DNA from 4 places in the Streptomyces sp. NPDC046862 genome. Region 4 is predicted to be linked to each of the others. Evidence: riboswitches for the same ligand, from Rfam matches in the RefSeq annotation. Region 4 holds a riboswitch; each other region holds the start of a gene.
The links. A riboswitch is a leader RNA that binds a small molecule or an ion and turns the genes downstream of it on or off. The one in region 4 is predicted to bind cyclic di-AMP.
Positions count from the first base shown of each region.

Region 1 (3,503 bases), on a different contig from region 4:
GACCGGCAGCTCCAGCAGGAGGCCGGCATGTCGCACCTGTACTACTCCGTACTGGCCGGCCTCTCCGAGGCGCCGGACCGCAGTATGCGGATGACCGACCTCGCCGAGTCCCTGAAGATCACGCGCAGCCGGCTGACGTACGTCGTGGCGCGGCTGGAGAAGGACGGCGCGCTGCGGCGGGAGGGGTGCGCGTCGGACAAGCGGGGCAGTGTGGCGGTGCTCACGGACGAGGGGATGGCCCTGCTGGAGCGTACGGCACCGGGCCACGTCGAGATGGTCCGCAGGGCGGTCTTCGACCACCTCGGCCCGGAGCAGGTGGAACAGCTGGAGCGCATCTGTACGGGCATCACGGAGGCGCTCCAGGGCGACGGTGCCGAGGCGGTCACCTCCGACGACCTTCCATGGCGCCGCCGCTCCTGCTCTTCGGGCTAGCCCGCCGGGAGAGGGCAGTAATTTCGGCGGCAGTGGGAATGCGGCGCCCGCCGTCAGGGTTGCTTGAAGTTTGAAGCAGGGCTAGAGTCCCTGTGGGCGATGTGCTTCAAAACTGAAGCATACCGGCCGACCTGCACCCGCACCTGGACCGGAGGCCCGCATGCCCGACCAGCCCACCGCCACCACCCGCTCCCGCGTCCGGGTCCCGCTGCGCTTCCAGGACGGCTACGGCGTCGATGCCGAACTGGTCACCTTCCACGGTCTCACCGACGGTCAGGAGCACGTGGCCGTCGTCCTCGGAGAGCCCGCGCCCGGCACCACCCCGCTGGTCCGCCTGCACTCCGAGTGCCTGACCGGCGACGTCTTCGGATCGGCCCGCTGCGACTGCGGCCCGCAGCTGCGCGAGGCGGTGGAGCAGATCGCCGACCGCGGTGGCGTCCTCCTCTACCTCCGCCAGGAGGGCCGGGGCATCGGCCTCTACAACAAGCTCGACGCGTACGCCTTGCAGGACCAGGGCCTCGACACGTACGCGGCCAACGCCGCGCTCGGCCTCCCCGAGGACGCCCGCGACTACACCGCCGCCGCACAGATGCTCGGAGCCCTCGGCATCGACACCCTGGACCTGCTCTCCAACAACCCCGACAAGGCGCAGCAGCTGCGCGACCTCGGGGTCAAGGTCCGCACCCGCGTTCCCACGGGCGTCTTCACCACCGCCCACAACGTCCGTTACCTGCGCGCGAAGGTCCTCCAGACCCAGCACACGCTGCCGCTCGCGGACCTGGGGGGCCTGGGGGAGCGGGGGGACCTGGGGGACCTGGCGGAGCTCTCCGCGGGCTGACGTCTGCCGGCCCTCTTCATCGGCCCCTTCGCAGCTGGTGATCGTTCACGACTTCCTCATAACTGCTGTCACTGAGCGTGTTCGGACAACCCCTCTGCGCATAACAACTGACGCACCGTCAGGATGCCTGTGACTCCTGAGACAGGGGTAACTCGCCCGATTTAGGCCTGCCTTGACCCGAAAGTCCAGCCCAGAAGCCTGAACGATCATCCAGAACCGCTTGGAATACGGCCCGCGCGTCTATTAACGTTCGATAACGCAGCGCGGTCGTCCCAGCCGTCACAAGAGGCGGCTCCGTGCGCACGCGCCGAATCCCGCAAGGGAACCGGGGAACCACCACCCAGGGGTGAATCACGCGGAAGCCGCCGTGGAAGCACGGTCGGTTTACGCGCGTAGGAGACCTTCCTGCTCCGAACCCGTCAGCTAACCCGGTAGGCGAGAAGGAAGGAAAGGAGTACGCCCACGTGGCGTCCAACCGGTCTGCGACCGAAGCCCCACCCATGCCGGGCCAACGCGGCGACAGCGATACTTTCGGGTACGGCGGCTACAACGGCGAGGACGAGGGTCCCTGGCAGGAGTGGAACCCCACAGAGGAGTCCATCCGCCCCGTTCGCGGCCGGCACCGGGTCGCCAAGAAGAGCGGACTCGCCCGCGGCGGTCTCGCCCGGAGCTCCACCGTTCTGGGTGTCGGCGTCATAGCCGCCGTCGGCGCGGGCGGCATGGCCACCGCGCAGACCGGCAAGCCGCCGGTGTCCATCTCGATGCCCGACATGCCCAACGTCGGCTCGGTCTTCGACTCCGAGGACGAGCCCGCGGGCTCCTCCACCCCGCTCAGCAACGCGGGCATGACCGGCGCCGACGCCGAGCAGGGCGCCGGCAACGCCGGTGAGGCGCTGCGCGCCCGCATCATGCAGCAGGCCGAGTCGCAGCAGGACGCGGTCGACCGGGCCGCCGCGCTCGCCGCCGAGTCCGCCGCCGCGAAGAAGGCCGCCGAGGCCGCCGCCAAGGAGCGTGAGGAGGCCGAGGCCAAGGCCGCCGCCGCGAAGAAGAAGGCGGAGGAGGAGGCGGAGAAGAAGGCCGAGGCCGAGCGCGTCGCCGAGCTCGCCAAGCAGTTCACGCTGCCGACGTCCTCGTACACGATCACCTCCACCTTCGGTCAGTCCGGCGCGTACTGGTCCTCCGGCCAGCACACCGGCCTCGACTTCGCCGCCCCCACGGGTACCCCGATCAAGGCGATCCACAACGGCACCATCACCGAGGCCGGCTGGAGCGGTTCGTACGGCTACCGCACCATCCTCACCCTCGACGACGGCACCGAACTCTGGTTCGCCCACCAGTCGTCCATCAGCGTCAGCGTCGGCCAGAAGGTCGCGAGCGGCGACGTCATCGGCCGCGTCGGCGCCACCGGCAACGTCACGGGCGCCCATCTCCACCTGGAGGTCCACCCCGGCGGCAGCGCCACCGGCATCGACCCGATGGCCTGGCTGCAGAGCAAGGGGATCAACCCCTGAGGTTCAACCCCTGAGGTCTTCCGGGAGCAGGTGAGGTGATCCCCTCCCGGATTTACGAACCCTTGGCCGGACGTGCGGAATTCGCGCGTCCGGTCAGGGCGTTGTCATAGAGCATGACTTCTCTTCGCAAGCTCGGCTCATCCGGTCTCGAGGTCTTCCCGCTCTCCCTCGGCGGCAACGTCTTCGGCTGGACGGCCGACGAGGCCCAGTCCTTCGCCGTTCTCGACGCGTACACGGCCGCCGGCGGCAACTTCATCGACACCGCCGACTCCTACTCGGCCTGGATCGAGGGCAACCAGGGCGGCGAGTCCGAGACCATCATCGGCAAGTGGGCCAAGGCGCGCGGCAACCGCTCCGACGTCGTGATCGCCACGAAGGTCAGCCAGCACCCCGACTACCAGGGCCTCACGGCCGCCAACATCAAGGCCGCCGCCGACGCCTCCCTGCGCCGCCTGGACACCGACTACATCGACCTCTACTACACCCACTTCGACAAGCCCGAAGTCCCGGTCGAGGAGATCATCACCGCACTGGACGAGCTGGTGAAGGCGGGCAAGGTCCGCGCGATCGCCGCCTCCAACATCTCCCCCGAGCGCCTCCAGGCCTCCCTCGACTTCTCCGACCGCGAGGGCTTCGCCCGGTACGTGGCGCTCCAGCCGCACTACAACCTGGTCTCCCGCTCCACCTACGAGGGCGCCCTGCAGGCCATCGCCTCCCGCGAG
Region 1 is NZ_JBEYXP010000008.1:260,571-264,073, forward strand. Features, by position in the region: gene AB0959_RS11890 (MarR family transcriptional regulator) at 1-432, shown strand, start outside; gene ribA (GTP cyclohydrolase II) at 593-1,270, shown strand; cyclic di-AMP (ydaO/yuaA leader) riboswitch at 1,566-1,723, shown strand; gene AB0959_RS11900 (M23 family metallopeptidase) at 1,735-2,781, shown strand; gene AB0959_RS11905 (aldo/keto reductase) at 2,895-3,503, shown strand, end outside.
Region 1: linked by a shared signal. The riboswitch ahead of AB0959_RS11900 (M23 family metallopeptidase) and the one ahead of AB0959_RS38920 (peptidoglycan DD-metalloendopeptidase family protein) in region 4 are both predicted to bind cyclic di-AMP.

Region 2 (3,503 bases), on a different contig from region 4:
CGGTGACCCTGGACCGGGAACTGGCCGAGACCGCGCTCGGCAAGATCGAGGCCGAGGTCGGGCAGGTGTACGCGGCCGTCGACCAGGACGGCGTGGACGGGCTCACCCTCATCGAGCCGGGCTATCTGATGCCGCACCCGACCCTGCCCGCCGTACGGGTCCTGCTCCGCGACGACCTGTGGGGCGAGCCCATCAGCAAGGTGCTGTTGCGCCACCCGTCCCTGTCCGACGACGAGTTGGCGGCGGCGGCCCGCGGGGCGGTCGGTTCGCTCGCGACGGTCACCATGTCGGGGCCCGGCACCGTCGAACTCCAGCCATGCGGGGTCACCAAGGCGACCGGCCTCGCCCTGGCCGCCCGGCGCCTCGGGCTGGGCCCGGCCGACACCATCGCCTTCGGGGACATGCCGAACGACATCCCCATGTTCGACTGGGCCGCCCACGGGGTCGCCATGGCCAACGCCCACCCGGAACTCAAGGCCGTCGCCGACGAGGTGACGCTCTCCAACGAGGAGGACGGGATCGCGGTGGTACTGGAGCGGCTGTTCCCGGGGGCGGGGGCGGGGGCGGGGGCGGATGAGGTGCCCGGCCCCCGGTCCGGATCCGCCCCGGTGCCGGGCCGGCGGAGCTCGTCGCCCGCCCGGCCCGGCGGCCGGTAGGTGTTCCGGGATCAGTACGGTCCGTTGACGTTGTCGATCGAGCCGTAGCGCGCGGCGGCGTAGTTGCACGCCGCCGCGATGTTCGCGACCGGGTCGAACGGGTCGTTCGACGTGCCCGCCACGTGGTACTGCTGGAAGGTCGGGTCGATGACCTGGAGGAGCCCCTTGGACGGGGTGCCCGCCGCGGCGTTGGAGTCCCAGTTGTTGATGGCCTGGGGGTTGCCGGAGGACTCGCGCATGATGTTGCGGTAAATGCCGTCGTACGACCCGGGAATTCCGTTCTGCGCCATGATGTCCAGCGCCTGGCGGATCCAGCCGTCGAGGTCGTTCGTGTACGTCGTGTCGGCGACCGGGGCGGCGTCGGTGACGGTCTGCGTGGACAGGTTGGACGCGGCGGACGGTGTGGACGCGGGCGACGGTGTGGACGCCGGGGACGGGGTGGACTTCTTGCCCGCCGTGCCCGCCGTGCCCGCCTTCGCCGTCCTGAGCTTCAGGTGGAGACCCGGGTGGATCATGTGCGGGTCGTGGCCGATGGCCTTGCGGTTGTCCTTGTAGATCTTCCGCCAGCCACCGGGAGTGTCGTACTTCTTCGAGATGCGGTAGAGCGTGTCGCCCTTGGCCACCGTGTACGCAATGGACTTGAGGTGGGGCGCGGACTGGACCGCCTGGATGGAGGCGGGAGCCTGGGCCGGCGTCGCGGCGCTCGCGACGGTCGCGCTCAGGAGGGGAAGGGCGAGGGCGGCGGCGCCGGTTCCGGCGACGACGGCTCCTCGGATGAACGGGTTGGATCTGGGGCGGCAGTGCTTGCCTCGTGCGGCCATGACGCTGTTCCTCTCCGGCGCCTGCGAGGTGAGCTGTCGGGTTCGGGCGGAAAGGTGCCCGGCCGTGTACGGCGACGCGTCGTGCGTGCCGTGCATGGCTTCACCCCGAGCCGGCCCGTCGTGCGGACCGGCGGCTTACCTGGTTCCCCCGCTCCTGCCTGCGTGAGTGGTTGGTCAGTGGGGATTCCGGGCGGCGGCAGGATTCGGCGTCCCGTCCGGATGGACCGTGAACGTATGCGAGAGCACATGTCGGGAACAAGGCCGAAAGCACGACAGAAGCGCCCTTGATCAGCTCTTTGTGGTGCAGAAGTTCGCGAAATCACCGGAAGGCGAAGCTCAACTTGCCTTCTGCAAAGGAAGAGTCGAGAGGGTGGGAGCAGAGGACGTCACGGGGGCGGCGTGACCCAATTCACGGGACGGACCGGATGAAGTGCTGGCAAGGCGGCAATTCGGACAAGTCGACCGCCGATTGGGCGGTCCGGCGAGGCGTGGGCCCGGCCCCCTTTCGGGGTGTCTCACCTCGTGATGGGCGCGAAGTGCGGGGCATACGTTCGGTGTTCCGGGAACTCGCGAACCAACTCCACGCGAAGGGCGTGGAGTACGCGGGGTTCGCGGAGAGTGGGGAGGTCGCGCGGAAGTGGGGGCCGGTCCCGGCCGTGTGGCCGGAACCTTGCGTGCGGGGTGCGTCGTTGTCGTAGCGGTCGCCCGGTGAGCCGGCCGTGGTGGCCGCCCTGAGTGGTTCCGGTGCGAGAGCGGCGTCGGCGCGTGCGGAGGTGTGACGGCGGAGGCCTCGTGCGGAGTGGCGCGGGTGAAGGGCGTACGGATGAGCGAGTTCGACGGGCCCATCGGAGTGATCTCCGGAGCCTCGGGGGCTCGGCGCCTTCGGTGGCCATGGGCGAGGGTGTCGACTCGGGAGTCGGTACATGTCCGCTTGTATCACCTGATCAAGAACATACCGGGCGTGATCCGATACAGCCCGGGCTGGACCCCTGGGCGCCCGTGGTGATCGAAAGGTGACCGGATACGCTGACTCGAGTGATGGCAGCGACAGATCGACAAACCGTGTCATCGACCGTGAGACCGATTTTGAGACCGACCGTGTAACCGTCAGTAGACGTCAGCAGACAGGAGACCCCTCGTGACCGTCGTCGGGCCGTTCGGGCTGAGCGTGCGGGACCAGGCTCTGGAAGCCGATGTCCAGGCCGGATTGGCGGCTGTCGAGGAAGGGCTGCTCGAAGCCACCAAGAGCGAGGTCCCCTTCATCCAGGAGGCCGCGCAGCACCTGCTGCGGGCCGGCGGGAAGCGTTTCCGGCCACTGCTCGTGATGCTCGCCGCGCAGTTCGGGGACCCGTACGCCCCGGGGATCGTCCCGTCGGCCGTAGTGGTCGAGCTCACACATCTGGCCACGCTGTACCACGACGACGTGATGGACGAGGCCGAGGTGCGGCGGAGCGTCCCCAGCGCGAACGCCCGCTGGGGGAACTCCATCGCCGTCCTGACCGGCGACTTCCTGTTCGCGAGGGCCTCCCACATACTGGCCGACCTCGGGCCCGAGGCGGTCCGCATCCAGGCCGAGGCCTTCGAGCGGCTGGTCACCGGGCAGATCCTCGAGACCGCCGGGCCGCGCGACGGGCGGGACCCGATCGACCACTACCTCGACGTCCTCGGCGGCAAGACCGGATCGCTGGTCGCCGTCTCCGGGCGCTTCGGCGCGATGATGTCCGGCGCCGACGAGACGGTCGTGGACGTGCTGACGCAGTACGGGGAGCGGCTCGGCATCGCCTTCCAGCTGGCCGACGACGTACTGGACATCGCCTCCGACTCGCACGAGTCCGGCAAGACGCCGGGCATCGACCTGCGTGAGGGTGTCCCCACCATGCCGGTGCTGCGGCTGCGCGAGCGGGCCGAGCGGCTCGGGCTCGCCGAGGACATCGCGCTGTGCGAGCTGCTGGACTCCGACCTGACCGATGACGCGCGGCACGCGGAGGCGCTGACCCGGCTGCGGACGCATCCCGCGCTGGAGCAG
Region 2 is NZ_JBEYXP010000012.1:125,638-129,140, forward strand. Features, by position in the region: gene AB0959_RS15750 (HAD family hydrolase) at 1-656, shown strand, start outside; gene AB0959_RS15755 (LysM peptidoglycan-binding domain-containing protein) at 668-1,477, opposite strand; cyclic di-AMP (ydaO/yuaA leader) riboswitch at 1,483-1,656, opposite strand; gene AB0959_RS15760 (polyprenyl synthetase family protein) at 2,616-3,503, shown strand, end outside.
Region 2: linked by a shared signal. The riboswitch ahead of AB0959_RS15755 (LysM peptidoglycan-binding domain-containing protein) and the one ahead of AB0959_RS38920 (peptidoglycan DD-metalloendopeptidase family protein) in region 4 are both predicted to bind cyclic di-AMP.

Region 3 (3,503 bases), on a different contig from region 4:
GCCCGCCTGGAGGGGCAGAGCGCGCTCGCGACCCTCCTCACCCGCCTCCCCGACCTCCGACTCGCGGTGGATCCGGCCGATTTGCGCTGGCGCGGCGGGCTCATTATGCGGGGATTGCGCACGCTTCCCGTGGAGTTCACACCTGTTCGGCCGACAGATCGGGCATGACGCCCAGGGGGCCAGGGCGGGGCCGTCAAGGGTTCCCGCTCATACGCCGAACCACTCCCTGAAGTGACACTTTCTCAACTCTGTGATCTTCACGTGATCTGCGCTGCATTAACTTGTGACAACAGTTCGAGTGCGGATACGTTCACGCATCAGCGCGGCGACTCGCCACAGGCGTCGCGCCGGCCCCTGCTGTCGCGTGAAAGGCAACCGCATGCTCTCCGGGAACGGTCGTCACCGTCGCCCCCGTCAGGCTCCGGCCCTCCTCGTCGCGGCCGGAGTGACGGGCTCGGCCATCGCCATCCCGCTCCTCGGCGCGACCGGTGCGAGCGCGGCCAGCGGGACGACCTGGGACAAGGTCGCGGACTGCGAGAGCGGCGGCTCCTGGAGCGCCAACACCGGCAACGGGTACTACGGCGGGCTGCAGTTGTCCCAGGACGACTGGGAGAAGTACGGCGGCCTCGACTACGCGCCCAGCGCCGACCAGGCCAGCCGTTCCCAGCAGATCGCCGTCGCCGAGAAGGTCCTCGACGACGAGGGTGTGGGCGCCTGGCCCACCTGCGGGCTCCTCTCCGGACTCAACAAGGACTCCGGTTCCGCCGACGTGGACACCGGCGTGCTGGGCAAGTTGACCGGCTCGTCCGGTTCATCTGATTCATCCGGTTCGTCCGGTTCTTCGTCCTCCGGCACCTCCGAAGGGTCGGCCAAGGCCGACAGCGGACTGAATGGCTCCAGCGAGAGCACCTCCCGGGACTCCGGCAGCCCGCGCACGGATGCGGCGAAGGGTGATGAATCGGCCAAATCCGGGCAAGAGGGCGGATCTTCGGCGAAGGGTGAATCCGGTTCCGGCTCTGGGTCCGGATCCGAGGACGAGACCTCGGGAACCGGGCGTCACCGTGGCGCGACCGCCGATGAGGGTGCCACTGACGGCCGTACGGGCGCGGACGCCGGCTCCACCGGGCGGCACGCCTCGCAGGGCGGCGACTCGGTCAGGGACGCCGATCTGCCGGAGGACCCGTACGCCCCGTACCTCGCCCGGGCCGAGGGTGACCTCCTGGCCGTCGCCGACTCCCCTGGCCTGCTGGGGGGATGAGGCGAGCTGTGCGCCGGGAGCAGGGATGCGGCCGGTGCTGACCCCGGCCTTATATGCCCCGGTCAGAGGCTGAGCTTCGGTGATGAATCGGGCGAAAAGTAGCGAGAGTTAGCGCCATCTTTCGCCGTGAATGCCCGTTTTGATCTCAGTGGGAGATGAGTCACAGAAGCCCTGATCGTCTTTGTAAATCACCGGATCGCGTGTTTACGGTCGTGATCGCTCGCCACAGCGGGCCCCTGCGGTCGGTACGCCGAATCCTGCCAACGGCCGTACGGGAACAGTCGTCGCGTCAAGCGCCGTAGGCAGGAGCGGGGGACCCAAGGTAGGCGCCGGGCCCGGGAGTTGGGAGACGACCGGGAACGGCTTGGGGTGAAGCCGTGCGGAAGCGGCAGCGGACGTCGTCCGCGGCCGACCGTGCGGCCGGGCAACTCAACCGGCCCGAACCCGACAGCTCACCTCGCAGGCGTCGGTGAGGGGATCACTTCATGTTGTCTTCCTGCAAGGGCAAGCACCGTCGTCCGTCCAAGGCCACCCGCATCGTCGCGATGGCCGGCGTCACCGGTGCCGCCATCGCCGCCCCGCTGCTCGCGACCGGCACCGCCTCCGCAGCCACCTCCTCCGAGTGGGACGCGGTCGCCCAGTGCGAGTCCGGCGGCAACTGGTCGATCAACACGGGCAACGGCTACTACGGCGGTCTGCAGTTCTCCGCCTCCACCTGGGCCGCGTACGGCGGCACGCAGTACGCCTCCACCGCCGACCAGGCCAGCAAGGCCCAGCAGATCGCCGTCGCCGAGAAGGTCCTCGCGGCCCAGGGCAAGGGCGCCTGGCCGAACTGCGGCACGGGTCTGTCCGGCGCCGCGTACGACGGTGGGGCGGCCTCCTCGTCCTCCTCGAACTCGGGCTCGTCCGGCTCCTCCGCGAACTCCGGCTCCTCCGAGCAGAGCACCCAGAGCTCCGGTGCCCAGGAGCAGCGCGCCTCGCGTTCCCAGGAGCGGGCCACCGTCAAGACCCCGACCGGCAAGAAGGTCAAGAAGGGCGACGGCGAGTACAAGGTCGTCAAGGGTGACACCCTCAGCAGCATCGCCGAGAAGAAGAAGGTCAAGGGCGGCTGGCACAAGCTCTTCCAGCTGAACAAGGACATCATCGACGACGCCGACTTCATCTTCCCCGGCCAGCAGCTGCACCTGAGCTGACATCAGGGCGGTTCCCGGCTGAACCACAGGGCCCGCACATCCGTGTCCTCCACAGTGGAGGTCTCGTGAGGGCCGCCCCCCGTCCCCACGGGCTCCCCGCCCCGGTGCGTGTTCCCCCGTACGCACCGGGGCGGGGCTTTTTTGTGCCTCTCGCGGCGCTCCTTGGCAGGGGCTTTTTGTTCAGTTCAGGAACAATTTACTCTCGGTTTGGTCCACGGGGTGGGCGGGAGACTGGCCGATCCCCTGGAGACGGTTAGGCTCATCCCGCAGGGCCACGGCCCGCGTAACCGCGTCACATCCCAGAAGGAGATGCTCGTGCCGTCCATCGACGTCGTCGTAGCCCGGGAAATCCTGGACTCCCGAGGCAACCCCACGGTCGAGGTCGAGGTCGGCCTCGACGACGGCAGCACCGGTCGTGCCGCCGTCCCGTCCGGCGCCTCCACGGGCGCCTTCGAGGCCATCGAGCTCCGCGACGGCGACTCGAACCGCTACCTCGGCAAGGGTGTCGAGAAGGCCGTCCTCGCCGTCATCGAGCAGATCGGCCCGGAGCTCGTCGGCTACGACGCCACCGAGCAGCGCCTGATCGACCAGGCGATGTTCGACCTGGACGCCACCGACAACAAGGGCTCCCTCGGCGCCAACGCCATCCTCGGCGTCTCCCTCGCCGTCGCCCACGCCGCCTCCGAGGCGTCCGACCTCCCCCTCTTCCGCTACCTGGGCGGCCCGAACGCGCACCTGCTGCCGGTGCCGATGATGAACATCCTGAACGGCGGCTCGCACGCCGACTCCAACGTGGACATCCAGGAGTTCATGATCGCCCCGATCGGCGCGGAGACCTTCTCCGAGGCCCTGCGCTGGGGCGCCGAGGTGTACCACACCCTGAAGAAGGTCCTGAAGAGCAAGGGCCTGGCCACCGGCCTCGGCGACGAGGGCGGCTTCGCCCCGAACCTCGGCTCCAACCGCGAGGCCCTCGACCTCATCCTCGAGGCGATCAAGGAGGCCGGCTACACCCCCGGCGAGCAGATCGCCCTCGCGCTCGACGTCGCCGCCTC
Region 3 is NZ_JBEYXP010000027.1:104,989-108,491, reverse strand. Features, by position in the region: gene AB0959_RS28240 (cytochrome P450) at 1-168, shown strand, start outside; partial or broken gene AB0959_RS28235 (transglycosylase family protein) at 380-1,360, shown strand; cyclic di-AMP (ydaO/yuaA leader) riboswitch at 1,543-1,739, shown strand; gene AB0959_RS28230 (transglycosylase family protein) at 1,744-2,451, shown strand; gene eno (phosphopyruvate hydratase) at 2,767-3,503, shown strand, end outside.
Region 3: linked by a shared signal. The riboswitch ahead of AB0959_RS28230 (transglycosylase family protein) and the one ahead of AB0959_RS38920 (peptidoglycan DD-metalloendopeptidase family protein) in region 4 are both predicted to bind cyclic di-AMP.

Region 4 (3,503 bases):
TCCAGGAGTATCTCTGGGAGAAGCTGGACGCCCTGCTCTCCAGCGCGCCCATCGACTATGTGAAGTGGGACTTCAACCGCTGCTTCACCGACGCCGGCTGGCCCGGCGAGCCGTACCCGCAGAAGCTGTGGGTCGAGCACGTGCACGCCTTCTACCGTCTGCTCGACCGGCTGCGGGCCGCGCACCCGGGGGTCGCCTTCGAGTCCTGCTCGGGTGGCGGCGGCCGGATCGACCTCGGGGTCGTGTCACGCACGGACCAGGTGTGGACCTCCGACAACACCGACCCGCTCGACCGGCTCGTCATCCAGCACGGCTTCAGCCAGATCCACCCGGCGCGTGTCATGGCCGCCTGGGTGACCGACAGCCCGAACACCCAGCTCAATGACCGTGTGAGCTCCCTGCGCTTCCGGTTCGTGAGCGCCATGGCGGGTGTCCTCGGCGTCGGCGGTGACCTCACGACCTGGAGTGAGGAGGAGCTCGCCGAGGCGCGCGAGTGGGTCGAGCTGTACAGGGAGATCCGTCCCGTCGTGCAGCGTGGCGACCTGTACCGGCTGCGGCCCCCGGCCGGCGGGCTGAGCGCGGTGCAGTACGTCCATGGCGACGAGGTCGTCGTCCTCGCCTGGCTGCAGGCCCAGCACTACGGAGAGCCGGCCGCCCCGCTCCGGCTGCGCGGCCTCGATCCAGGGAATGCATATGAATGCCGTGAATCGGGCGAAGTGCACCGGGGTGCCGTGCTGATGCATCACGGTCTGCCCACGGGGCTGCGCGGCGACTTCGATGCGGCAGTTATCCGACTGCGCCGCATCTGAGTGTTCTGTCCGAAATGAAGCCTTGAGTCCAAGTAGCCCTGGAATAAAGCAGGGTGGGTCGAAGGTGGGTGACCAGCGTCATATCCGTGACGCTGTGTCGCCGTCATGTTCACGTAATGCTGGCCGATTCTCAGGGCGATTGAGAAAGTGCGGAGATCGCTCATTTACGGAGAGTGACGGTGAATTCCTGAAAGGGTGAGGGAACCAGACGCACAGGAAAGCCCAATGGTTGTCCGGATGCCCGTAAGTCGCTTACGTTCCCCTCAATCCGGACGGACGCCGAATCCTGCCGCCGCCCGGAGCCGCCAACTCACCCGTGCACGGCAGGAGCGGGGGACCCACAGGCAGTACCGCCTGTTCCGGTCTCCGGAACAGGCTTGGGGTAAAGCCGTGCGCGCGTACGGCCGGGCATCTCCAGTCCGCACCCGACAGCTCACCTCGTAGGCGCCGGAGAGGAATTCGTCATGCCCGCGAGGGGTAAGCATCGCCGCCCGAAGTCCCAGCGCTTCACCCGTTCCATAGCCGCCGCCGGAACCGGTGGCGCCGCACTCGCACTTCCGCTCATCGGGGCCACCGGGGCCCATGCCGCGTCCGCGGACTCCGTTTCTCAGAAGACGACGGCGGTTTCCGAGAAGACCGTCACCGAGAACAGCGCGAAGGCCGCGGCGGAGCAGGCCGGCGAGTCGGCCACCGCCAAGAAGGCCTCGACGCGGACCTATTCGGTCCGCCACGGAGACTACCTCTCCAAGATCGCCCGGGAGCAGCACGTCTCCGGCGGCTGGAAGAGAATCTACGCGGACAACCGTGAGGCCGTCGGCTCCGACCCGTCGCTCATCCACCCGGGCCTGAAGCTCACCCTCCACGGCAAGGCGCCCTCGGGCGGCAACAAGGCGTCGGACAAGACCGCGTCCTCGTCGAAGAAGGCCGCGCCACAGAAGACCGAGACCAAGGCCGAGACGACGTCGACCACCCAGAGCGCGGACGCCAGTGGCACCGGCTTCACGCTCCCCGTCGAGGGCGCCACCATCGGCACCGGCTACAAGACCCCGGGCGGCATGTGGTCCAGCGGTTATCACACCGGCGTCGACTTCATCGTCCCGACCGGTACCAGCCTCAAGGCCGTCGGCGCGGGCACGGTCGTCACCGCCGGCTGGGGCGGCGCGTACGGCAACCAGGTCGTCATCCAGCTCGCCGACGGTCACTACGCCCAGTACGGCCACATGTCCCAGCTGTCCGTCTCCGCGGGCCAGACCGTGAGCGAAGGCCAGCAGATCGGCCTCTCCGGCGCGACCGGCAACGTCACCGGTCCGCACCTGCACTTCGAGATCCGCACCGGTCCGGACTACGGCTCGGACATCGACCCGCTGGCGTACCTGCGCTCGAAGGGCGTCAACGTCTGACGCGCTCCCCGCGCACCTGACGCATCCTCCGCGTCACGCGTCGGTGAAGGCCGGGCCCTGCGATGTACGGGGCCCGGCCTTCGGTGTGCCCGGCCGCTCCTCCGTGCCGCTCCTCCGGTCCGCTCCCACGGTCCGCTCCTCCGGGGCGTCCGTGCGTGTCCGGCTCATGACCGGCGCATCGCAGTCGTGTGGCATGGCCGGAGGACGTCTCGACAGGCGTGCGGAAGTGGCGGCACAGTGATCGACTGCAAGCGCTTTCCATGCTGGTCGACCAAGGAGTAGCGTCATGACCACTCGCAGAGCGTTCGGAGCCCTCGCCGCCGGTGCCGCCCTCGCGGCCCTGGCGCCGGTGCCCACGGCGAGCGCCACGTCCCGCCACCGCCGTGGACGGCTGATCGCGGCCGACGGCTTCCGGCACGGCCTCGGCCGGTGGGCCACCGAACTGCAGGACGGCGGCACCGTCACGGCCTCGGGCGGTGTCCTGGAGATCGACGTGCCGAGCGGCGCCACGGTGTGGTTCCGGAAACGGCTCGAAGGCCCGTACGTCATCGAGTACACCGCCACGCCGGTCTCCGCGGGCGGCGTCAACGACCGGGTGTCCGACCTCAACAACTTCTGGAACGCCGTCGACGTACGGTCGCCCGACGACATCTTCGCCACCGAGCGGGGCGGCGCGCTCGCGGAGTACGACTACCTCAAGACCTACTACGTGGGATACGGCGCCAACACGAACACCACGACACGACTGCGCCGTTATGTCGGCGAGGCGGGTGTGCGGCCGCTGGTCCACGACTACACGGAACCCCTGCTCGTCGCCAACGAGCCCCACCACGTACGGATCGTCTCCGACGGCTCCACCGTCCAGTGGTGGAACAACGGGCGACTGGTCTTCGACTACGAGGACCCGGAGCCGTACACGAGCGGGCACTTCGCCTTCCGGACCACGTGGAGCCACTTCCGGATCAACGGATTCCGGGTCTGGCGGCTCGCTCAACGCCCCTGATGAAAAGCTTATTCCGCAATTGACCAACACTTGACGAGTGGCTTATCTCACCGCACGTCAACCCTTTCCTACGGTCGCGTAGCTCACATCCCGAGGTGAATCATGGACCGATGTGGCAGACGATTCGAAGAATGACAGCAGATCAGTGATCGGGTCGTACGTGGCGGTGGGGGACAGCTTCACCGAGGGCGTCGGCGACCCCGGCCCCGACGGGGCGTTCGTCGGCTGGGCCGACCGGTTCGCGGTACTCCTCGCGGACCGGCGTCCGGAGGGCGACTTCACCTACTCCAA
Region 4 is NZ_JBEYXP010000047.1:60,974-64,476, reverse strand. Features, by position in the region: gene AB0959_RS38925 (alpha-galactosidase) at 1-809, shown strand, start outside; cyclic di-AMP (ydaO/yuaA leader) riboswitch at 1,103-1,269, shown strand; gene AB0959_RS38920 (peptidoglycan DD-metalloendopeptidase family protein) at 1,274-2,209, shown strand; gene AB0959_RS38915 (hypothetical protein) at 2,243-2,377, opposite strand; gene AB0959_RS38910 (DUF6250 domain-containing protein) at 2,496-3,212, shown strand; gene AB0959_RS38905 (SGNH/GDSL hydrolase family protein) at 3,358-3,503, shown strand, end outside.